3 regions of the Bacillus sp. BC08 genome follow, and region 1 is predicted to be linked to each of the others. Evidence: predicted binding sites of a transcription regulator. Region 1 holds the regulator's gene; each other region holds the start of a gene.
What was found. Region 1 encodes LexA, which represses DNA repair genes until DNA is damaged. Its sites were predicted from a motif close to CGAACATATGTTCG; they were not measured.
Positions count from the first base shown of each region.

Region 2: addB (helicase-exonuclease AddAB subunit AddB) is a predicted target of LexA. The motif match lies at 4,472-4,485, and genes of this name have one in related genera.
Region 3: recN (DNA repair protein RecN) is a predicted target of LexA. The motif match lies at 6,279-6,292, and genes of this name have one in related genera.

Region 1 is NZ_JBTGPA010000027.1:445,587-453,826, forward strand. It holds gene phnE (phosphonate ABC transporter, permease protein PhnE) at 1-329, opposite strand, end outside; gene phnE (phosphonate ABC transporter, permease protein PhnE) at 329-1,123, opposite strand; gene phnC (phosphonate ABC transporter ATP-binding protein) at 1,120-1,893, opposite strand; gene ACXVYO_RS08495 (phosphate/phosphite/phosphonate ABC transporter substrate-binding protein) at 1,980-2,918, opposite strand; gene ACXVYO_RS08500 (bifunctional metallophosphatase/5'-nucleotidase) at 3,102-4,685, shown strand; gene ACXVYO_RS08505 (DUF896 domain-containing protein) at 4,725-4,964, opposite strand; gene ACXVYO_RS08510 (YneB family resolvase-like protein) at 5,010-5,666, opposite strand; gene lexA (transcriptional repressor LexA) at 5,809-6,429, shown strand; gene ACXVYO_RS08520 (DUF4097 family beta strand repeat-containing protein) at 6,516-7,322, opposite strand; gene ACXVYO_RS08525 (DUF1700 domain-containing protein) at 7,323-7,865, opposite strand; gene ACXVYO_RS08530 (PadR family transcriptional regulator) at 7,858-8,181, opposite strand.
Region 2 is NZ_JBTGPA010000019.1:17,951-26,190, reverse strand. It holds gene addA (helicase-exonuclease AddAB subunit AddA) at 1-934, opposite strand, end outside; gene addB (helicase-exonuclease AddAB subunit AddB) at 931-4,446, opposite strand; gene lepB (signal peptidase I) at 4,563-5,126, opposite strand; gene ACXVYO_RS03635 (TVP38/TMEM64 family protein) at 5,183-5,776, opposite strand; gene ACXVYO_RS03630 (competence protein ComK) at 6,164-6,745, opposite strand; gene ACXVYO_RS03625 (hypothetical protein) at 7,029-7,214, shown strand; gene ACXVYO_RS03620 (hypothetical protein) at 7,532-7,744, shown strand; partial or broken gene ACXVYO_RS03615 (IS5/IS1182 family transposase) at 7,896-8,062, opposite strand; gene cspA (RNA chaperone/antiterminator CspA) at 8,172-8,240, opposite strand, start outside.
Region 3 is NZ_JBTGPA010000035.1:639,883-648,122, reverse strand. It holds gene ACXVYO_RS21515 (hypothetical protein) at 103-1,629, opposite strand; gene spo0A (sporulation transcription factor Spo0A) at 1,921-2,715, opposite strand; gene spoIVB (SpoIVB peptidase) at 3,003-4,301, opposite strand; gene recN (DNA repair protein RecN) at 4,420-6,159, opposite strand; gene argR (arginine repressor ArgR) at 6,427-6,876, opposite strand; gene ACXVYO_RS21490 (TlyA family RNA methyltransferase) at 7,019-7,858, opposite strand; gene dxs (1-deoxy-D-xylulose-5-phosphate synthase) at 7,862-8,240, opposite strand, start outside.

The DNA.
Region 1 (8,240 bases):
AATTTTCCACTGCTCATATTCGTTGCTGCCCAAAAAGCGAATGGAACAGATAAAAAGGCAGAAATAAATGTACCTAATATCGCAATTGCCAACGTATCAATCAAACCATGTAATAAATCTTCACCATCTGGCAAAGATACATACGACCAATCTGGATTCAATACACCTGTCATAATTGCTTTTGTAATTTCTCCTGCCGTATCCTTTATTCCCTCTAACGGGACTCCTGAAAAAGCCCATACATAAACAAATGCAAGTGCTATAAAAATAAACCAGCGATATACACTCGTTTTCTTTGGTTTTGGTACGATTAACGTCGTTTTACTCATTATAATTTCTCCCGCAACAATGTACTTACATAATCAATTAACAATACAACAACAAGGGTATAGATAATAATAGATGCAGTTTGTTGATATTGTAAAAACCCAAGTGTACGGTCATAATATAATCCAATACCGCCTGCCCCTACTAAACCTAAAACAGCTGCTGCACGTACGTTCACCTCAAATGTATAAAGAACATAGGAAACAAAATGTGCTTTCACTTGCGGAATTACCCCATACACAATCCATTGCACTTTATTTGCTCCTACTGCTGTCATCGCTTCTAATGGACCTGGATCAATCGATTCAATTGACTCATACAACAATTTCGCCACGAGTCCAATTGAGAAAAAAGTAAGAGCCAAAATACCTGGAAGTGGTCCTATTCCAAAAATAGCTACGAAAATCGCCGCTAATAATAAATCTGGTATCGTTCGGATAAAATTTAAAACCAATCGAGCTGGACCGTACAAAAATGTACTAGTAAACACATTACTTGCCGCAAATAGTGCCAGTGGAATAGCTAAAATCACTCCTAAAGTCGTCCCAATAATCGCCATACGTATTGTATCTAACATCGCTGTTGTAATAACTTGAAAATAACTCCAATCTGGTGGCACCATCTCTTTTAACAAATCAATCATATTAGGAAAACCAACTACTAGTTTTGAAAATGATGCGTCGACCTGTATACTACTTCCCCACAACAGCAAAATGACTAAAATAGCCGTTAACATATGTTTCAACTTACTCGGTGGCTTCTGTATCGATTCCGAATATATCGTCACGTCATTCATTTAACAGCCACCTCTAATAATTCACTTTTCTGCGCTACATCTCCATAAATTTCAGCAAATTTTTCATCCGTTGCCTCTTCTACTGAACCATCAAAAACAATTTCGCCTGCATGTAATCCAATAATGCGTGTCGCATATTGCCTAGCTAAATCAATAGAATGTAAGTTTACAATTGTTGTAATTCCAAAATCTTCATTAATTTTTTTCAAATCATCTAATACTTGCTTTGTTGTTAGCGGATCTAACGACGCAACAGGTTCATCTGCCAATATGATTTTCGCTTCTTGCGCTAACGCCCGTGCAATCGATACACGTTGCTGTTGTCCTCCTGATAATTCATCAGCTCGCGCATATGCTTTTTCTAAAATATTCACCCTTTTTAACGACTGAAAGGCAAGCTCCAAATCTTCTTTTGGAAATAGACCTAACGTTGTACGTAAAGTCGAATGATACCCAACACGCCCAGCTAATACATTTTTCAATACCGTTGATCGCTTTACAAGGTTAAAACTTTGAAAAATCATACCAATATCTCGGCGCATGCGGCGTAATCCTTTTCCTTTTGCAGCAGTTATAGATTCACCTTCAATCATGATGTCGCCTTCTGTAATCTCATGAAGACGGTTTACAGATCTTAGAAGTGTAGACTTTCCAGCCCCAGACAGCCCCACCATTACAACAAACTCACCTTTTTGAATGTTCAAGTTTATATTATTCAATCCTTTTGTACCATTCGGATACACTTTGGAGACATTTCGAAACTCTATCACACATCTTACCTACCTTCTATGTATTCAAAACGGCAAACTAACTGAAAACAAACCCTCCTTCCAGTTAGCTGCCATTTCCATATGTATTATTGCGTTTTTACTTTTTTTCCATATTCACGAACGATATCAAATTTACTATCATCAGATTTAACATATCCTTCATGTGAATATACTTCTTTAATGATTTTGTGACCTTCCTCATTCTTTCCTATTTCAATGAAAGCATCCTGTAATTTCTTACTCCACTCTTCATCTAAATCAGAGCGTACCGAAATCGTATCGTTTGGAATTTTCTCTGTAAATTTCACTATTTTTGTTTGATCGAATATATTCGGATAATCTTTTTTCACAATATTACGAGCATCTTGGAATACAACAGCTGCATCTACATCACCATTTAAAAGAGCAATAAGCGACTGATCGTGACCTTTTAATGTAACAGGTTTCACATCCTTTAACGGATCAACACCCTCTTTTAACAATACAGCCGCAGGCCATACATATCCCGCTGATGACGTTACATCTTGATAACCAATTTTTTTACCTTTTAAATCTTTTACACTATTAATATTTGAATCTTTCTTAACTACAAACTCAGATTTATAAAAGTCTACTAAATCCTTTGTAGGAGCTCCGGTTTCATCATCTACCCCAAAACGTTGTGCTTGTAAAATTACGTTTGCAGCCTTTTTCTCATGTGCTAGTACATATGCTGTTGGAGGTAAAAAGCCTACATCTACTTGCTTAGATGCCATTGCTTCTACAATTGTATTGTAATTCGTTGAAATACTAACTTTTACCGGGATATTTAATTTATCACTTAATAGCTTTTCCAATGGTTTTGCCTTCGCCTCTAACGTATCTGCATTTTGAGAAGGAACAAATTGAACATTTAAAGTCTTCGGTACATAACCTTTTTTCGTATCTGCATTTTTACTTGCACTAGATTCCTTCGTTCCACAGCCACTTAATAATCCCGCCGCCAGTACAACTGTCGTGCTCATTGCAAAAACTTTTTTCAACATATTAAAGCCTCCATTTTTATTGTTATAAATTTCCTTCCGTAAACATGAAGAAATATATCACACATTTTTATTAATAATTGCTTATTTACAGAATCTTTACACATTCTATACATTCTCATTAAAATTCTCTTCATATATTTGATATGCTTAACTAGTAGATAACAATAGAAAAGGTGAATGATATTGACTCAAAATCAAATAGTAAGTTTAAACATCTTATTAACAAGTGATATACACGGTACTGTTTATCCAATTCACTACCAAGATAACTCCAAAGCCGAAATTGGTTTAGCTAAAATTGCTACTCTTATAAAAAAAGAACGTTCCCAAAACAGAAACGTTCTTTTAATTGATAACGGTGACTTCATACAAGGAACACCCTTTACTTATCATTACGCTACATATGCAAAAGATAAGAAAAATCCAATGTCCTTATTAGCGAACTATTTACGTTATGATGCTGCAGTTATCGGGAATCATGAATTTAATTATGGAATGGACGTATTAAATCATGCTATTTCTACTGCGAACTTCCCGTATCTATCAGCAAATATTTTAGATACAAACAGAAAAGAACCTTATTTCGGGAAACCATATATAATAAAACATATTGAATCAAATATAAAAATTGCTATTTTAGGGGTAACAACGCATTACATTCCTAATTGGGAACAACCTCATCACATTCAAGATCTACAATTTGAAGATGCACTGGAAACAACAAAAAAATGGGTTTCTTACATTCGCGAACAAGAGCAACCAGATTTACTAGTCGTAGCGTATCATGGAGGATTTGAACGCGATTTACAAACCGGGGTACCGACTGAAGTTTTAACAGGTGAAAACCAAGGTTATGCAATGTGCTATGAAATTGAAGGCATAGATATTTTACTAACAGGCCACCAACACCGGGAAATCGCTCACACCGTAATAAATGGTGTAACAGTTTTACAGACTGGATGCAATGGACACTCCGTCGGAAAAATAACAGTAACATTCGAGAAAACAGAACAAAAATGGGTAAGAAAAGAGAGTTATTCACAATTATTGCCCGTGCGAGGAATTGCAGCGGACCAACATATGCTTTCCTTGGTTACCGATTATGAAGAGAAAACACAAAATTGGCTCGATCAACCTATTGGACTAATCTATGGAGATATGCAAATTTCAGACGCTATGCAAACTCGTTTGCAAGACCATCCTTTTATTGAATTCATAAATAAGATACAGATGGATATAGCTAATGTTTCTATTTCTTGTACAAGCTTATTCCATAATACTTCTCTAGGTTTCCCTGATCATGTAACAATGCGTGACATCGTTTCTAATTATATTTATCCAAATACATTAAAAGTAATTAGAATAACTGGAGCAGATATAAAAAATGCCCTTGAACTCTCTGCTTCTTATTTCACATTACATGCAGATGGAACTATCATCGTAAACCCTACCTTCATAGAACCAAAGCCACAACACTATAATTACGATATGTGGGAAGGGATTTCGTACGTATTAAACATTTCCAAACCTATTGGCGAGAGAGTAGAATCTTTACAGTATAAAGGCACTCCTCTTAATATGGATGAAGAATATGACGTCGTTATGAATAATTATCGCGCAAGCGGCGGAGGAAACTTCTTTATGTTTCAAAATAAGCCCGTAATAAAAGACATACCAACAGATATGTCTGAACTTATCGCTAACTATATATTGAAGCACAAAAAGATAGAGGCAACAGTCAATAATAACTGGAAAGTTATTAAATAACGGATATAATAAATAAAAAAGATGGGCTTCGCCCATCTTTTAGTTTAATTTTGCATTATCTTGCTTTTTTAAAGCTTTTAATTTCGCCGGTGTAACATCAGTACCTTCTTCGTTAACAACTTTAATTCCTTTAAGTTCGTTTAACATATTTTGACGAAATCCTTTTAAATATTGTTCACGTAGCGATTGGCGCTCACGTTGTTCTTCTTCAGTTAAGCCTTCAGCTTTTGCTTTTTTCGCTAAGAAGTTAATGCGTTCAATGAGTTCGTGACTTTGCATCTCGAATCCCCCTTTTACTCAAAACTGATTATTATCATACAATAGTTAGTCCTCTTTATCAAGCAATTGCTTTGTATATTCTACATATCTACGATGTACAGTCGCTTTTGAAACATTATAACCAAAGCCGCGAAGTGTTGCTGCAATTTCTTCAAAAGTTAATTCATTCCGGCGTAAACGTACAATTTCCTCAATTGGCACTTCTTTCTTCTCTCGTCCTACGCTTAAATGACGATTCTTCAAATTATTTTCTGGACGATAACCTTTTTCTACTGCACGTTGCATACCACGTTTAATTTTCAAGTTATGAATCTTTCTTTGATACTCTTCAACAATACCAATAATATCCAATACCATTGAATCAGAATCCGATAATTGTAATTCTCCATTATGCGTATGCGTGTATACTTTTATTCCCTCTTTATGTAAACAGTGCATTAATGCAATCTTTGCATTCCCCCTACCAAGGCGCGTTTCATCTTGTATGAGTAGCACATCAATTTGTTCATCTCGAATGGTATCTAGCACTTCTAATATACCGTCACGTTCAATCGTATACCCACTAGCCTGTTCTTCAATTACCTTAGCAACATTCATTTGATAGCGCTCAGCTAAATGCAATAATTCATCTTTTTGACGTATTAATGACGTTTCTTGCGCTTCTTTCGTTGTACTCACACGCGCATAAATAATTGCATTCATTATGCCCCCCCTCTTTCTCACTATTATTTCCCTCCAGTGTAACATAAATTCGTCTTTTGTTCGAACTTATGTTTGTAGAATGTTTTTTCGCATGTTATACTTATTAATAAGAAAAATGAAAGAAAACGAGGTGTTAGAAAACATGGAAAAGTTAACGAAACGCCAGCAAGACATTCTCGACTTTATTAAGCTAAAAGTACAAGAAAAAGGATATCCACCTTCCGTACGTGAAATTGGTCAAGCAGTCGGCCTCGCTTCTAGTTCTACAGTGCACGGACATTTATCACGACTAGAAGAAAAAGGATATATTCGACGCGATCCAACAAAACCACGAGCAATTGAAATTTTAGGTGACGATCGAATGGATACAGAAACACAATCTGTTATCCAAGTTCCAATTATCGGAAAAGTTACTGCTGGATTACCGATTACAGCAGTTGAAAGTGTAGAAGATCACTTCCCACTTCCAGCTAGCATTGTTGCTGGAGCAGACCAAGTGTTTATGTTACGTATCTCAGGAGATAGTATGATTGAAGCTGGTATTTTCGATGGGGATTTAGTTGTTGTTCGCCAACAACAGTCTGCATATAATGGTGAAATTGTAGTTGCTTTAACAGAAGATAACGAAGCAACTGTGAAACGTTTCTATAAAGAAAAAGACCATTTCCGTCTACAACCGGAAAACTCTTCATTAGAACCTATCATTTTAAAACAAGTGTCAGTTATCGGAAAAGTAATTGGCGTATACCGTGATCTACACTAAGAATAATAAAAGAAGATAATTACCTTATTTATATACGGTAATTATCTTCTTTTTGTATTTTGATAGATTTTCATACATTCTATTTCTTATGAACGAGTTTCAATCGTCACATCGCCAGCAGCTGTTTTACCACTAATCTTTTTACTACCATTGCCAATTGTTACATTTTTATTTTCTTCATTAAAAATTATTACTTCGCCAGCAGCACTTTGCCCAGTTATAACTGCATCTTGTGGTTTTTCTAATAAAGTAATATCTACATCCCCAGCAGTTGAACTTGCCTCTACATCGTATTTAGGATCATGATCCATAATATGCACTTCTCCACTAGCCGTTTTCGCTGTTACTTTCCCTATTACCTTTTTAAAGTTTACCTCACCAGCTTTTGAAGATCCTTCCACACTTTTTGCTGTAACATGTTTCAAATCTACTTCTCCGGCCAGTGTACCAACACTTACACGATCACTTTTCACATCACTTATTTCTATTTGTCCAGCGGATGAATTTATTTTTATCTCCCGGTAAGAACGTTCAGGCACGAGGAGAGTTATTGTAGATGTTTGAAACCTAAAATCGTAAAAAGAAAAATCAAATGAAGCACCTTTTTCTCTTTCCCCAATAATTTTTAATGTGTCACCATCTTCTGCAATACGAACCTCTTGTTTACGTGCATCTCCTGATTGCTTTACATAAAAAGAAAAGTCGGGAGATTTTTGGACAACAATATCCCCAGCGTCTAACTTAACTTCTATATTTTTTAATGTTTCGTTTTTAATAACGTCTTCTTTGTTTCCTTTTTCTGCAGTTTGTACTGCTTTTTCATATGTTTGTGAAATCCCTATTACTCCAATAATGATACAAGCGATTGCTACTAACAATATTTTTTTCATCATCTACTCCCCTTTTATCATTTTGAAGTTCCATAATACATAACGTACGCATAACTTTTTAAACCACTTCGTACTATAATAAGCGATAATACATAACAACAAACCTACTCCAACAAACGTTATACTAACGAATACATCCAACCATATAAAAGTACCCATAAATACTTTTGCAATAACAAAAAATGGTGTCACTACACTAGCAATCCCACCGACCCAAAATGAAAATATAAAAGCGATAATTGCAACTAACGGGCCTAACACAATAATGAAATTAAACAAACTAAGTCCAATCGCAGCCATGACAGCCCTTGTTATATTCGAAGTAGATGGGTCCTTTTTCATTTCATCAAAGCGATACAAAGCAAGTAAGTCTTTCGCAATTACTTTCGGAGAACCAAGGCCTTTTATTATTTCCGCTTCAGTTTTCCCCTCTTCTTTCCCAAACTGAAAATGCTCTTCATAATCAAATAAAATATCTTTCCTCTCTTCTTCCGGTAACTTTCTAAGATGACTTGATAATTCTTTGAGGAACTGTTCTTTACTCATCCCATTCCACCCCTTCAATAATTTCTTGTACGCCTTTTGCAAAATCACGCCACTCTGTTACTAACAAATTCAGTTGCGTTTCCCCTTGCTCAGTTAGTTGATAATATTTACGAGGCGGCCCCTCCGTAGATTCTTTCAAATACGTTTGAAAATACCCTTCTTTCGTTAAACGACGTAATAAAGGATACACTGACCCTTCCGATATTAAAAATTTATTTGAGATTTGCTGTACAAGTTCATAACCGTAACAATCCTTACGTTTCACAAGTGCCAAAACACACAGTTCTAACACGCCTTTTTTAAACTGAACGTTCAAGGTCAATCCCCCTTTCTCATTTCAGTACTGTTCAATACACGGTACCCATTACATCCATA
Region 2 (8,240 bases), on a different contig from region 1:
GAGAGTCTACTTGTTTTACAACATCTTCGTTGTAATCACTTTTCTTAATACGCTTTAACGTTTGCCACGATACGTTTTGCATCGCTTCATAAACGCTTGTCCACGATTCAAGAGCAGCTGATGATAACGTTCCGAGTAAAGCTGCATCAGCTTGCAGGGTTTCAACGCGAGGCGCTGGACCGTCAGGAAGCATTGCGAGTTCGGTCGCTTTACGAATATGCTGTTCTGCTGTTTCAAGCTGGAATTTCACATCTTCTAATAAGTAGGAAGCATACACTAAATCTTCAATTGTCTTTCCTTCCACGTCGTATGCTTCTACTAATTTATCGAGCCATTTTTCCGGATTTGGATGCGCTCTTGATTCGGTATGAAGCGCTAAAATCATACGCTGTAAGTCATCATCACTACGATCACTCGTATAACGATCAACGAGTTCAAAGAATATCGTATTATCTTCAATTCCATACTCTGCTTCTAATATGTCATCTAACACTTCTTCTTTTAATAATTCGTTTTCTGTTTGATTCGCAATGCGGAAACGAGGATCAACATCAAGCATGTAGTAGTATCCTCTAATTACTTGTAAACAAAAGGAATGGATCGTTGAAATAGAAGCCTTATTTAATAAGCTCAGCTGCTTTCTTACATGCTGAGAACCTGGCTCATCAATTAATACTTTTTCTAACGCTTCTCCAATTCTATTTTTCATCTCTTGCGCCGCTGCATTCGTAAATGTTACAACGAGCAGGCGGTCGACATCGACTGGATTTTCTTCATTTATAATCTTTTTAATAATACGTTCAACTAATACTGCTGTTTTCCCTGATCCAGCTGCTGCTGCGACTAAAATATCACGTCCGTTCGCTACAACAGCTTTCCACTGATCATCTGTCCACTGACTACCTTCTGGTTTTTCAGGCCAATTTTCAATCATTCTCCGCCAACCTCCTCTCTAATTTTCTCCATCGCTTCGCTATCTTTCATATCTTTTAGCGTACGGAATTGATTATCTTCAAGTGATTCATCGAACTGACAAACAGATTTGAAGTTACAGAACGTACATGCCGCTTTATTCCCCTTTTTGTAAGGGGCAATATCGATAACGCCTTCTGTAATGTCTTTTCCGATATTTTCAAACGTATGGTGTACGTATTTTTGCAATACGTTAAACTCTTGTTCACTTGCAATGCTCGAACGCGCACTAAAGCTACCGTCTTTTTTCAGACCAGCAGAAATAATATCAGAGCTTCCTGTTGAAAGTTTATTATCCATTAAACGAACAACGTCAGCATCGCCTAGTACGAGTCCTTTCATTTTAAATTTCTTTAAAATTTCTTTTTCGATTTCTGCTTCAGATGCGTCACCTTTCATCTCAACGATCGGGTTATGAATATGGAAGTACAGTACACCAGCTGGTGATGCCGTGCCGCCTTTTTTCATCCACGTATGTGCATTTGAAGTAACAACATCTAAATACGTTAACATTTGAAGTGCCAATCCGTAATACACTTCCGTTAAGTCTAACGCTTTTGAGCTTGATTTATAGTCAATAATACGTAGGAACGTACCACTTTCATCTTCTGCCTTATCAACACGGTCAATACGGCCAACTACTTCCATCTTCACACCATTTGGTAATGAGAATTCCATCGGCGGAAGTGATCCTGTACCGCCCATACCGAATGGCACTTCTAAATCAACTGGTACGAAACCACTTGATTTCGCGTGCTCACGAAGAATGATTGACGTACGGAAAATGATTTGTTGTAGTTTTTGTTTTAAATAGAAATGACGGTTTGAACTTAATAAAATTTGTCTTTGTAATAACGGTGCAATCTCTTCTATTACTAAAGCAGAAAGATGCTCACACTCTTTTATTGATAAATCTGCCCAAGTACGATTTTCACGTAATAGCCTGTCGGCAATTCTCTTCAGCGCTGCATGGAATAATTCCCCGATATCTGGCGCATCCAGTTTGAAAATATCACGCTCTCTTAACGATAATCCGTGCTGCGCGAAATGAGCATATGCGCAACGGTTAAATAGTTCCATACGAGAGACGCTTCCTTTTATTGTGTCTCCGTATAAATCTCTACTTACAACTGAACTTAGCTTTTGCGCACGATTTCGGTAGAATAAGCTTGATAATACGCGGCTACTTTTTTGCTTCCATTCATCTGAAGTAACGTAGAAATTATATACGTCCCACCAAAAGTCTAAATTCCCTTCAAATCCGTATCGCTTCCACGTTTGAAGTTGCTGCATTACATATGACAACGTTACTTCTGGCGTTGCTACGTATGAAATTTGTTCCGAACGGGATAAATCATTTACGTCATTCGTAATAAATGCATCTTTCACATCAGGAAACATTCTTTTTATTTTCTTAATAAAGCTAGACGCAAGTAACGTCTTTCCTTCTTCATCTGCTAGCGGACAAGAAATATATAATTTCTCAGTCGCTCTCGTTACCATTTGGTACATAACAAACTGTTCTTCTAATAAGGTTTGTCTCGTCGTTGGTGCTAATTCGATACCTGCAGCACTAAGAACATCTCGTTCTTCATCAGACAGCATACCTTCATCCATAGGTGCTGCTGGAATTACTCCTTCATTCACGCCAATGACAAATGTTGCTTTCACATTTGATAATCTAGAACGATCAATATTCGCAATTAACACTTGGTCTAATGACGGCGGAATGTTTGCGAATTGAAGCGCCTCAAGACCTGTCGACATAACGTCTGTGAACATAGAAAGTGACATTTTCTCTTCGCCAAGCATTTCAACGAACGTATCAAGAAGACTCATTACTTCTTCCCATACTTGCTCATGATCTGTCGCAAATAAGAAATCTCCGCTCTCTTCTGCACGAATACGTAATGCTTCTAGTTTTTTTGGAACGTCTAGCTCTTCTAAAAATAAGTAAACCGCTTCGCACATTTGCATAACTGTTCCCGCACGTTTCAGCCTTTTTTGCATACGAATAACAGGCGTTCTTACAACGTCGCGTAGTCGATTTATTTTCTCTTCCATTTCACGTTCACTGTCTGTAATCATCCCGTCTGTATCGTCAAGAGAACGATAGCGGCGATACATCCATGGATCTTCAGAAGTCCATCTCTTCCCTTGTACACCGTACGCTAAACAGTAGTTTTCAAACTCATCCATCTCTTCGCGCATCGTTTCTTTTCTTACGTCTAATGGATATAAAAGCTCTGTTTTTACGCAGCGAAACACTGCATCATAACGCCAATTCCCGCTAATAATCTCTAGTGCAGAACGAATACATTCTACTAGCGGATGATGTGACATCGGGCGTTTTTCATCGATGAAGTGCGGGAGATTATAATCTGTAAATAGCGTTCGCATCACATCGTAATAACTTTCTCCATTACGAAGAAGAACCGCAATATCTCGGTAACGGTAGTCTTCATCCGCCACAAGTCTACGAATTTCACGAGCAACGCCTTCTACTTCAGCTCGTAAATTCGCTGCTGTATGAATCGTTACACTTGCTTCCCCATGAAACTTTTCATTCGGACGCGCTTCATAATGCGTTTCTAAATGCGCTAATGCTTGCGAATGAAAACGTGGTTGTTCCATAAGCGGAATCGTTTTTTCAATTTCTATCTTCTCTTCACGTGCTACTTGTTTTATTTTTTCATATGTTAACGTCGTTTCATAAAATAAATCTAGTTCATTTACTGGCTGTGCTAACGTTTTTTCATCTAGTGTTAACGTGATTGTAACTCTCGCACCGCAAATCATAAGCCGTCTTACAATTTCTAGTTCTTGCGGTGAGAATGAATGAAATCCATCTATATAAATTTCAGCCCCATTTACATATTCAGATTGCGGAAGCTTTTCCACTAGCAATTGCAGGTAGTCTTCTGAATCTAAATATTTTCCAATTAAAGCACGTTCGAAATCATCATATAGTAGTTGTAAATCATACACTTTATTCGCTAATAGCTTTTGTTCGGCACTGCTACTATGTGCATCTAATTGTTGCCACATTTCATATACGTTAGATGGCGTCACGTTATAACGTTTAAACTCCGCAATCATACTCCCCAGATGTTCAAAGAAACCGTTTTGCTCCGCTGCTTTTTGGAACACTGATAATCCATCTTTACGAGACTCTACAATTTTACGAAGTAGCATATGTACGCCCGCTTCATCAATGTGAAGACGACTCGCTCCGCCAACTTCTTGCAGCACCTTCCACGCTAACCGTGAAAAACTAAAAACTTGTGCCCGAATAGAACCTCTAACATCCTCACTACCAATTAACGCCTGCTGCGTTTGGAATGTCATCTGTTCTGGCACAAGATATAATATTGTTTCCCCTCTTGGGCGCTGCTTTAACTCTTCTTGCACTTCGTGTAAACAAAGTGTACTTTTTCCACTTCCCGCTCTACCAATCACAAATCGAAGTGACATGTAACCCCACCTTTCACTTACATAACGAACGTTAGTTTGCTACTATAATTGTATTATAGGACACGAAAAAAGACAAACGGAGTAGTTTGTCTTTTACTATACTTCTACCTATTATATCAACCTTTTGAAAAGTTCGTTTGCACCTCTTGAATTGGCCAATATCGTAAATCAACTTTACCGACAACTGTATCAGCTTTTACAAATCCAAAGTGTCTACTATCCCAGCTCCCAAGGCGGTTATCACCTACTACAAAAATATATCCAGGTGGCACCGACTTTTCTTTCGTTAACTCTTCTAGTTTAAAATCACCTGTTAGTTGTCGTCCATTTATCTCTTTCTTATACGTCTCTAAATAAGGTTCATCCACGAATTGTCCGTTTATATATAGTTTATCATGCTTATATTCAATTTGATCCCCAGGTAAACCGATAATTCGTTTTACGTAGTCCTCTTTTTTATTCGCATGAAACACAACAACATCAAACCTATTCAAGTCCCCCACTTGATAACTCACCTTATTTACAACGAGCATATTGCCATCTTGCAATGTCGGCATCATTGACTTCCCCTCTACAACGTACGTCGAAAAGAAAAACGTTCGAAAAAATACAGCTAATAATACACCAATTAAAATTGTTCGTATCCACTCTATGCCTTCTTTTTTCAAAGTTTTCTTCATCCGCTTCTCCCCTTATCCTTTAATAATGAAGCTTTCCTTTACAAAGAAGACTATTCTTAATGTAGTTCTAACTTTACTTCGATTTTCTTACCGACATACCATAAAATAAAAATACCAATCACTACAATGACTGATTTCACCGGATTATGAATAAATGACATTAAATCATGACCGATATACGTTAAAATAAAAATCATCACAAGTTTTCCGAACGCGAGCGCAAGACCAAACTGTTTTACACTAATGCGAGATAAACCAGCAACAACATTTATAAGCGCGGACGGTGTAAACGGAAAACAAAATATAACGAAAATCGGCGCGAACCCTTTCCTTTCAATCCATCCCATTGCCTTTCGTACTCTCTCATGCTTATTTACAAAAGAAAAGAAACGACTTCGGCCAAAATGGCGGATTATGAAAAAGACAAGCAAGGCACCCATTACTGATCCAAGCCAGGAATAAAGAAAACCGAGCCAAAATCCAAATGCAACAGCATTCGCCAGTACAAATACGATGAGTGGCAATGCCGGAATCAACGCTTCTATCATCGGTAAACCAATACCAAGAAGTGGTCCGAACGCTTTATAACTTTCAACAATATGATCCATATTTTCTGGTGAAAAATACTCTTTGATTGTCTGAAAATCCATTCTACACTTTACCCCTTTACTCTAAGTACTACCTCTACTGTATCATTGCTTATATGAAAGAGGAAATGGTAGATACGACATATGGAGATGTAATTATTAAGTTTCCATACCTTTCATGAGAATTCCTTCATTATTATGCTATGATAATCTATCAATATTCGACAGGACGTGTCGCGATTTTGGAAGTGGTCCTTTTGTTTTGGTAGCAAATTCCTTGGTAACTGAAATTATATCGGCGATTTTCTTAATATATCGACCGTAACTCACTTTTTATCAGTGATTTTTCAAATTTATCAACCACAACTCGATTTTTATCGGCGATTTCTCGAATATATCGACTTACCGACAAAAACTGACAAACAAAAGGATGGGGGTTCCCCCATCCTCTCACACTTCGCCTTCCTTAACAAAATACACTTTCTCATATGCTGGTTTCAGTCTAGATTCTTCCGTTTTATCAATCTCTTTAAAACAAGGGCTCCCTTGTTTTTTCCTACGATTTTCATATTCAGTACGCAATTTTGCCGTACGATTTAGTTGATTTTCAAAACTACTTTTTGATATTTCTAATTTCACAGCAAAGCCATTTATAAATCTAACAATAACATTTCCGTCCTTTGACTCTTTATTACTTTCAATATAAAAATGAGACAACCAAGCGCACTCTTTTCTAGAGTATGAATAAGTAGGAAAAAAATAAAGTTGATCTGCCGGACTAATCGCAATTGGTGCTTTATGTGTAATATGAGTTAACTCTTTCGTTCCTTCTTTTCTGCCTAAGAAGCTAGAACCATGCTTGCGGCAACTTCTTTCTATAATATCTAGAGGCTTTTGAAATACGAAAAAGGAATCTTCCCTCTCAACAACTCGTGTAACAATTTTCTTCTCACTTAGAATAACAGGAAGTAAGGCCATTGTATTTTTATTTACCACATAGTTTTCAACATAACGTTCTACTTTACTTTCCATATTCTACTGTCTCCTTTTTTCCAATTATATTAGCAGCTGCATATGTAATTTTAGCATCTATGAAGAGGAAATGGTTTACAGATTCCGCTTTTTTACAATACTTTATCATTTGTCAAGTATCTTTTAAATTAAAAAATAACAATATAGTGATTATAAAATAAAAAACCTATACAAAATGTATTTATACTACCTATAAATATTTACAACTACTTCCTCATTTCGCATCATTACAACAATTAACTTTGCTATAATTAAAATAAAATTCAATATATGGAGGCCTATTATGGAAGAAAAAGAAATGCAACCAACGATTCAAATGAAAAATAGTAGCATTGTGATCGTGAAAAACTCAGCTAGCATTATATTCGGACTGTTTTTCATTCTGCTATTCTTCGCAAAGCCTTTTCGTAAATCGGAATGCTCTGAATGTAAGAAACGCGCAAAGAAAAAGATTGGAAAAGAAGAGTAAAAGGCCTTCCATTTTGGAAGGCCTTTTACTCTTCTTCCTATTTTCTTCCGAGTGTCCTCATATCCTTTTTTGAAAATATTACTACATACAAAAAATACGATGAAAAATTATCCACTACGTTAAAAAGTACTTGTACGTGTTACCCATTTTTATTTTTTATTAAGAACTTCAACTTTATACATCACTAGCAACTTTTTAATTCGTTAAATCTACAATATAAGTTTTGTATAGAATTCCATTTCAAAACACAAAATATGTAAGTGATTATTTATGATTACATTAGTTTTTTATCTAATTCCAAAAAGGAGCTGTATAATATGGAGAAAAAAAGTCTATTAAGACAACAGATTAATAGCGTCCCATCAGATGCTCTGAATACCCCTAGTAAAGAGCAAGAACAAATGTTAGAAACGTCATCTCAAGACGAACAAAATTCTAACAACAATACTAACAAAAAAGATGTTACTCAAAGCCTATATGGCGTAGATTTATCCATTTCGGATGTAGACAAAACAACAAATAAACAATGAATTGTAAAGAAAAAAATTAAGAACAAATAAACTTAATACTTTCTCATTTATAAAGTGAAACTTTAATCAGTCCTCAACAATTGGGCGTTAACAGACAGTTGGTCTCCCGCCGAATTTTGAGAGGAGAAACCAACTGCCCGTTAATGTGCATGATAAAAGGACGACCATTATTTTCACAGTTATAAGGACGTAATTTTTCTTCAATGAAATGAAAACGAATTGTTACTTCAATCGTACGTAGAAAATGATCCTGCAGAACTAATTCTTCTATAGAAACTGATACGCGTTCACCCGATGATTTTTGAATACCTCCATCATAATCTCCTTTTCCATCAATTTTGACATAAAAAAGAGATAGCAAGACTTTCTCCACAACAAAAAAAAGGATGGCAGCAGCCATCCCTTTTTTCCATAATAAACTATAAAATTATAGTTTGATTACGTTTTTAGCTTGAGGTCCACGGTTACCTTCTTCGATTTCGAAGCTAACTTTTTG
Region 3 (8,240 bases), on a different contig from region 1:
ATGATTCAATTTAATCGTTTCTTCAAACATTTATAATCAATACATTAAACCCCCTCTTTTAATAAAAGAGGGGGTTCTTACTACTCGTTTCAATTACTCAAATTATGCATTTTTCTTTTCTTTGTTAAAAATCATAAACAATTTATATAATCCTAAAGAAGCTGGAATATTCATAAATGCAAATGCTTCATAAGTATAATGAGGAGCCGTTTCCCATAGTAATAAGAAAGTAAACACCCCTAACGTACTAATCATCGCAATCCGTATAACTTCCGATTCATTTTCATCTTTCTTTTTATAAAGTATAACAGCCGCCAGAACAGCTACATAAACAAATAATTTGATAGCATACGAATATACAGTAACGATTTTATAATTCGTTGTACTATAGTTCGATACGTAATTAGTTATCGTGTCGTTCTTCTGCTCAAACCATTCTCCAATACGGTACATGGAGAACTGACTCGATACCCATTCTCTAGTTATTTTTTCATTTAAATGCCGTACATATCCCATTACGCCAAGTTCATTAAAACGCTGCACTATAACTTTTTTATTATGTTCATCCAAATCCTTTGTATTTTTTATGTTTTCATCATTAATATAATCTGTATCCGCCTGATTCCAAACACCATACGTATCTTTATTCAAACCCATTTGTACCCAATGGGTATATGGAATTTTTTCAATTTCATTATCAGTGCTGAGATTTAACTTTGTCGTTATACCTTTAAAACTTACAATAAGGATTAAACAAAATATAACACTACTTAATACCTTTACGGAATACTCCTTACGAAACTTAAAAATATTTTCAATTAAAATCGCTAACGCTACCGCCAACGCTGTCGGTCTTATAATATAAGTACAAGCTGCGAAAACTCCTAATAAAACCCATAAAATAATCTTCATTCTTTTTGTTTCCGCTGTTTTCAAACATAAATATGTATACATCGTTGCTGAAATAAAAAATATTACTAATGTATGCGTATAGAAAACTGGCGCCTGCCAATATATAAAAATGTTTAGCACAGATAATACAATCGATATGTGAGCAACTTTAAAGTTTGTAATTTTCTTTAAAATCAATACATTTAAAATGATACTACCTGTTATACATACTATTGGTAATATTTTTATTGCTATATCTACACTTCCTACCAATTTAGCAAAATATCCTCCTAATAATACAATATGTGTATTATATGGATAAAATAGAAGCTGTCCCATTTCTAAAAAATGATTATCTCCCTTAAACACAGAGACAATTCCTTCTTTAAGGATGGCATAATCTCCTACAACAGGGTTAAATGCTATGGAAGTAATAATTATTTCCATCGTTAAAATAATTACGATACCTAAAGCAATCATAATACTTGTGTACGTTCTTTTCATTTTATTAATAACCCATTTATAATACATAAAGAAGAGCGCAAATAAAAGCAACGTTGCCCCTATAACAGCACCGACCTTTTTGGGAGTATACTCCTCAGTCGGATAAGGAAATTCACCACTCATCAAAATTGTTTTCGGGATAAAAAATTTACTTACTATCATTGAAAATATAGATAAAAACACCATCATAACAATGATTGGGTAAGCTCGATTCACTATCTTTTTAAAAGTCATTCATCCATTCTCCTATATCTCTTAACTTTTCCCAATCAATGATACGTTATAGAGATTATGATGTCAAACCCACGTATCTCCTGTACATATCCTTATGTTCACTGCATTTTTCTACATAGATTTATATATATCCCTCAAAATCCTTAAATCCAAGGAAATAAAAAGACCAACGAATTCTAAAATTCATTGGTCATTACATAAAAAGTTCATTGGTTTTACATTTAATATCGAGTATAAATTTAAGGAATGATTAAGCTTTACTAAAACTTAAACCTCTTACTACTTTTACTCTCAGCTAGCCTTATGTTCAAGTCTTAGCTTATCCGCAACCATTGCGATGAACTCGGAATTCGTAGGTTTTGCTTTTGACATGGATACTGTATAACCGAATAAGGACGAAATAGAATCAATATTTCCTCGACTCCATGCTACTTCAATTGCGTGACGGATTGCACGCTCGACGCGGCTTGCTGTTGTATTATATTTCTTCGCGATATCTGGATACAATACTTTCGTAATAGATCCCAGTAATTCGATATCATTGTACACCATAGAGATCGCTTCCCTTAAATACATATACCCTTTAATATGAGCAGGCACACCAATTTCATGAATGATACTCGTAATGCTTGCATCTAAGTTTTTCGGCTTTCCATCTATTGTCGTTGCTGAGCGGAAAGATGGAAGTGGACGTTTAATGGTAGCGTTCGCCTTACCGCTAACTTGACGAATATGACTCGTTAAATTCTCCATATCAAATGGTTTTAATATGAAATATGAAGCACCTAAGTCAACTGCTTTTTTCGTCACATCTTCTTGTCCAAATGCTGTCAACATAATTACGCTAGGCTGTCTTAGCCTTTCAATATGTCGCATTTTCTCTAGTACAGCTAAACCATCTAAATGTGGCATAATAATGTCTAAAACAAGTACATCCGGCTGCTTATCATTTAATAAATTTAAACACTCTTGACCATTATAAGCAGTACCGATTACTTCCATATCATCTTGAGCAGCTACATAACTCTCTAGCATTGATACTAATTCTTTATTATCATCCACAAGACATACTTTAATTTTCTCCACAGCTTTTCCTCCCTTACCGAATCGATTCTCCGACATGTGTATCCTTCTAGGCTACATGAATTGTTCGACAATTGTGTGAAAATTCCCTTTTAAAGTTTGTTACTTTCCGATAAAATCACAAAAAAATATGTTTATCGCTCATTTATTCCCTTTCGCAACACATTCCATCATAGAAATACAACGAAACGTTCAACCCTTTTCTTTTATTTTACAACAAAAAACACCTCTTGCGGAGCTTTTACAAAATTTCAACGAATTTTTCAACAGAAAAGCGAGCTAATTATTAATTAGCTCGCTTTTCTTTCTTGTTCATAAATGTTTATTCCAGCCTCATGTAACATCCATTCAATATGAACACCATATCCTGATGTTGGATCATTTACAAATACATGTGTAACAGCACCAATTACTTTTCCATTTTGTACAATTGGACTTCCGCTCATGCCTTGTACAATACCACCCGTTTTCGCTAATAAACGTTTGTCCGTGACTTTTATTACCATGCCTTTTGTAGCCGGAAACTTTTGCGGTACTGTACTAACAACTTCAATATCAAACGCTTCCACTTTATCTTTATCAATAACTGTTAATATTTTTGCTGGTCCCTCTTTTACTTGATGAGATAGTGCAATCGGCATTGCTTTATCCATTACACCATTTGGTATATTTGTATTTAATTTTCCGAATATGCCAAATGGACTATTTATTGTAATATTACCAATCACTTCACGATCTGGTGAGAACCTCGCTAATTTCTCTCCTGGATTCCCATGACTACCTCTTTCAATTGATGTAACCGTCGAACGCATAATTTGTCCATCTTCGACTTGAATCGGCTTTTTCGTATCGTTATCAGAAATGACATGACCAAGTGCCCCATATTTCATAGAATCAGGATGAACAAATGTCATTGTTCCGATTCCGGCTGCCGAATCACGAATATATAAACCAATGCGATAAGACGATTCTCCACTGTCTTTTTGTGGTGTTAACTTAGTGCGGATATGTTTTCCATCTCTTAACAAAACAAGATTAAGCGGTTCACCTGTTTCACCACTATTATGAATAAACGGTGCTACATCACTCATTCTTTCAATTGTTTTACCATTAATTTCAGTAATCATATCTCCAATTTGCACACCAGCTGTCTCACCAGGAGATACTTTCCCTTTTTCAGTTTGAATTAAATGATGGCCTACAACAAGTACCCCTTTTGTATTTAACTTCACACCAATTGATTGTCCGCCTGGAATAACTTTAAAATCTTTCAATACTTTCACATTTACTTTTTTTACTGGAAAACCAGCAAGCTGAAACACCATATCTGCTTCACCATTTTGATGAGAATTTACCATAAGTCCTTGTTTTTGTTCATTTGAACTTACTGTAAACACATGACGATCTGTAGATGAAGCTTTAAAAACTGATAATGACGCTATTTCTGATTGTTGCCCTTCAAAAACAACAAGTTGCTTCGGAGATGAAATAAACGTCCGAAGCGGTTTAAAACACCCAATAAAAACTAAAGAAACAAGGAGACAAATACCTATTATTTTGCGAAATCTTTCTAATTTCAATTTGTTCACTCTCCTCGCTCCTACCCCACATTCAGCCTTTTGGCTTCACTTTTTAATCTCTCCTTGCAGTGCTTTATTTATAACCGGAAGAATTAAGAAATCATTATTTGAGAAAAAAAGCTATCCATTACTGGATAGCCTCTGCTGTCTGTTTAAAATGATGCGCTTGCGTAAGTAATTCTTTCGCATGTTCTGTCGTTAAATCTGTAATTTCCACACCAGAAATCATTCGAGCGATTTCTGTTACTTTATCCTCCATAGTTAAAACGGTAACTGATGTAATTGTTCGATCATTCGCTACTTGTTTCCGAATAAATAAATGCGAATCCGCCATTGAAGCCACTTGAGGTAAGTGCGTAATACAAAGTACTTGCGAGTTTACTGATACTCGATAAATTTTTTCCGCAATAGCCTGTGCAACTCGACCACTTACACCAGTATCCACTTCATCAAAGATAACTGATGCAACACCTTGATGCTTAGAAAAAATGCTTTTTAAAGCTAAAATAATACGAGATAACTCTCCGCCAGAAGCGACCTTTGAAAGTGGTTTTAGCGGCTCACCTGGATTTGTTGAAATATAAAATTCCACATGATCGTAGCCATCCGCCGTAAGTCTTACCGGTGCTCCTTCTACAAGAGGCTCTTCAGCATTTCCTACTCGCTTCATAATTCTTACTTCAAATTTTGTTTTTTCCATATACAATTCTTTTAATTCCTGATGAATGGCATTTGTAAGATGCTCTGCAAGCTCATGACGCATATTACTTAACGACGTTGCTTCTTTCAGAATAACACTTTCTAGTTCCTTTAATTGCTTCTTCGTCGTTTCAATATGAACGTCTTTATTTTCAATCGTAAAAATTTCTTGTTCAATTTTATCTGCATACGCTAAAATCTCTTCTACAGTATTTCCATATTTTCTCTTTAGCATACGAATTTCATTTAAACGCGTTTCAATTTCGTCTAAACGATTCGGATCATATTCCATCATATCGAGCTTTTCTCTAAGTTGATATGCAACTTCTTCTAATAAGTAGTAGCTATTTGCAATTGAATCATGGTTTTCTTGATACACTTCATCTAAATGTGTAATACTCTCCATTTGTCCCATTGCGCTTCGTATATTATCTAATCCTTGTCCGTCAGCGCTTAATGAGCGATATGCATCGCCTAATGCTTTGTAAATTTTTTCGAAATTAGAAATTTGCAATCGTTCTTCAGTTAATTCATTTTCTTCATCCATCTTTAAATCCGCCTTACGGATTTCTTCATGCTGGAATTGAATTAAATCTAAACGATGCGCCATTTGTTGTTCATTTTCACTTAACGATTTTAACTGTTTTTTTAACTTCTCATAGTCAGCGTATACATTTTGATATATACCCAATTGTTTAACAATGCGATCTCCATCAAAATGATCAAGCATAAACATATGACGCTCTTCATTCATTAAATCTTGTGTTTCGTGCTGCCCATGAATATCAACAAGTGTTTTTCCAATTTCCTTTAATATACTAAGGGTAACCAGTTTCCCATTTACACGACATACACTTTTTCCGTTTGCAGCGATATCACGCTTCAAAATAATCATGCCGTCTTCTATTTCTATATCCAATTCTTCTGCCTTTTCAATACATGGATGCTTATCATCTTCTACATAAAATAGCCCTTCTATCTCAGCTTTTTCTGTTCCGTATCGAACAAATTCCGCTGAACCACGGCCACCTACAAGTAAACTAATCGCATCAATAATAATCGATTTTCCGGCCCCTGTTTCACCACTTAAAACCGTTAACCCTTTTTGAAAAGAAATATTTAATGCCTCAATAATAGCAAAGTTTCTAATCGATAATTCCGATAACAATGCCCCATTCACCTCGTTATAAACTAATCCCCTATTAAGGGCTTTTCTCAGTTCTTCATTCAAATAGTCATACTATATGTTTGTATGTATAAATTACTTTTCTAACCGCTCCATTGTACCAAACATTTGTTTTACGGGTCAATCCACCTATTTTCTAATTTTATTCAAAGAAAATATTATATTACAATTAAGAATTCACATTTTTAACCAATAAAAATATCCTGTTCACTTTCCACTTTACAGAGGAAAGCAAACAAGATTTTTTTGTTACAACATATTTAAGAAACGATCAGAGACAACACCTGTATCTTCAGGTGTACGGCAAATAATTAAGCAAGTATCATCACCACAGATGGTTCCGATGATCTCATCCCACTCTAAATGATCAATAAGTGCTCCAAGTGAATGAGCGTTACCAGGCAATGTTTTTAGCACAAGCATATGTCCTGCCGTGTCTAATTTTACAAATGAATCCACTAGATTACGTTTTAATTTTTGTAACGGGTTAAATCGTTGATCTGCTGGCAAGCTATATTTATAGCGACCATCATGTAATGGCACTTTCACCAAGTGCAGTTCTTTAATATCGCGCGATACTGTTGCTTGTGTTACATTAAATCCCTCATTACGTAAAATATCAACTAATTCATCTTGTGTTTCAATTTCTTTGTTCGCAATAATTTCCCTGATTTTAATATGGCGCTGACCTTTATTCATACATTTGCACCTCACACTATCTCTTACCATAGTTTAAACATTGGTATACTTCACTTATTTATGTTAACTTATAATTCGTTGCTTGTACACAATTGTTTTTACAATCATTATACAATTACAACAAAAAGAGGAACAACATATGTTATTCCCCTTTTCCTTTTTGTTTTAGGACATCATGCGCCTCTGTAACTACTTGCTCAACAGAAACTGGAGAATGATTTTCGCCATTCTCGCGTTCACCATGCCATTTCAGATGAATTAAAAATTCGATATTACCATCCCCGCCCGTAATTGGTGAGAATGTTAAACCTTCTACGTCGTATCCTTCTTTTATAGCAAAGTCGACAATCATTTCCACGACAGCCTCATGTACTTTTCGATCACGAACGATACCTTTTTTCCCAACTTGCTCTCTTCCAGCTTCAAACTGTGGTTTAATTAACGCCGCTACATCCCCATTAGGCATAAGCATTGTTTTTAAAACCGGCAGTATAAGCTTTAATGATATAAATGAAACATCGATACTAGCAAATTGCGGTAAACCACGGTCTAAGTCTGCTGGTGTCACGTAACGGAAGTTTGTCCGTTCCATTACGACAACACGCTCATCTTGACGCAATTTCCACGCAAGTTGATTGTATCCTACATCTAATGCATAAGATAATTTCGCTCCGTTTTGAAGCGCACAATCGGTAAAGCCACCAGTTGATGAACCAATATCTATCATAACTTTATCTTGTAAATCCAGATGAAATGTCTCTAATGCCTTTTCAAGTTTATAACCACCACGGCTTACATACGGCATAACTTGTCCCTTCACCGTAATCTCCGTATCTTGTGGAATCTTCTCTCCTGGCTTATCAAGTCTCATCTCATTCGCATATACAAGTCCGGCCATAACGGCGCGTTTTGCTTTCTCACGTGTTTCTATAAGTCCTCGCTCTACTAATAGTACATCTACTCTTTCTTTTTTTGCACTCATTTGTTACGCCCTTTTTTGTTTTGATGGAATCATTGTATGAATACGGTCTACAACAGCATCTGTCGTTAAACCAATTTCTTCTAATAATTTTGTTACACTACCGTGCTCTATGAAACGGTCTGGAATACCCATTCGTTCAATTAACGCACTATGGTACCCGCTCTCAGACGCAAATTCAACTACTCCCGTTCCAAAACCACCAATTAAGCAAGCTTCTTCAATTGTTAAAATCGGTATATTTTTCCCTAAGAGATCATGTAAATATGCTTCATCCATCGGTTTAATAAAGCGAGCGTTCACTACTTTCACTGAAACTCCAGCCTTTTCAAGACGCTCAGCTGCTTCCATTGCCATTGGTATTGTCGTACCAAATGTTAAAATA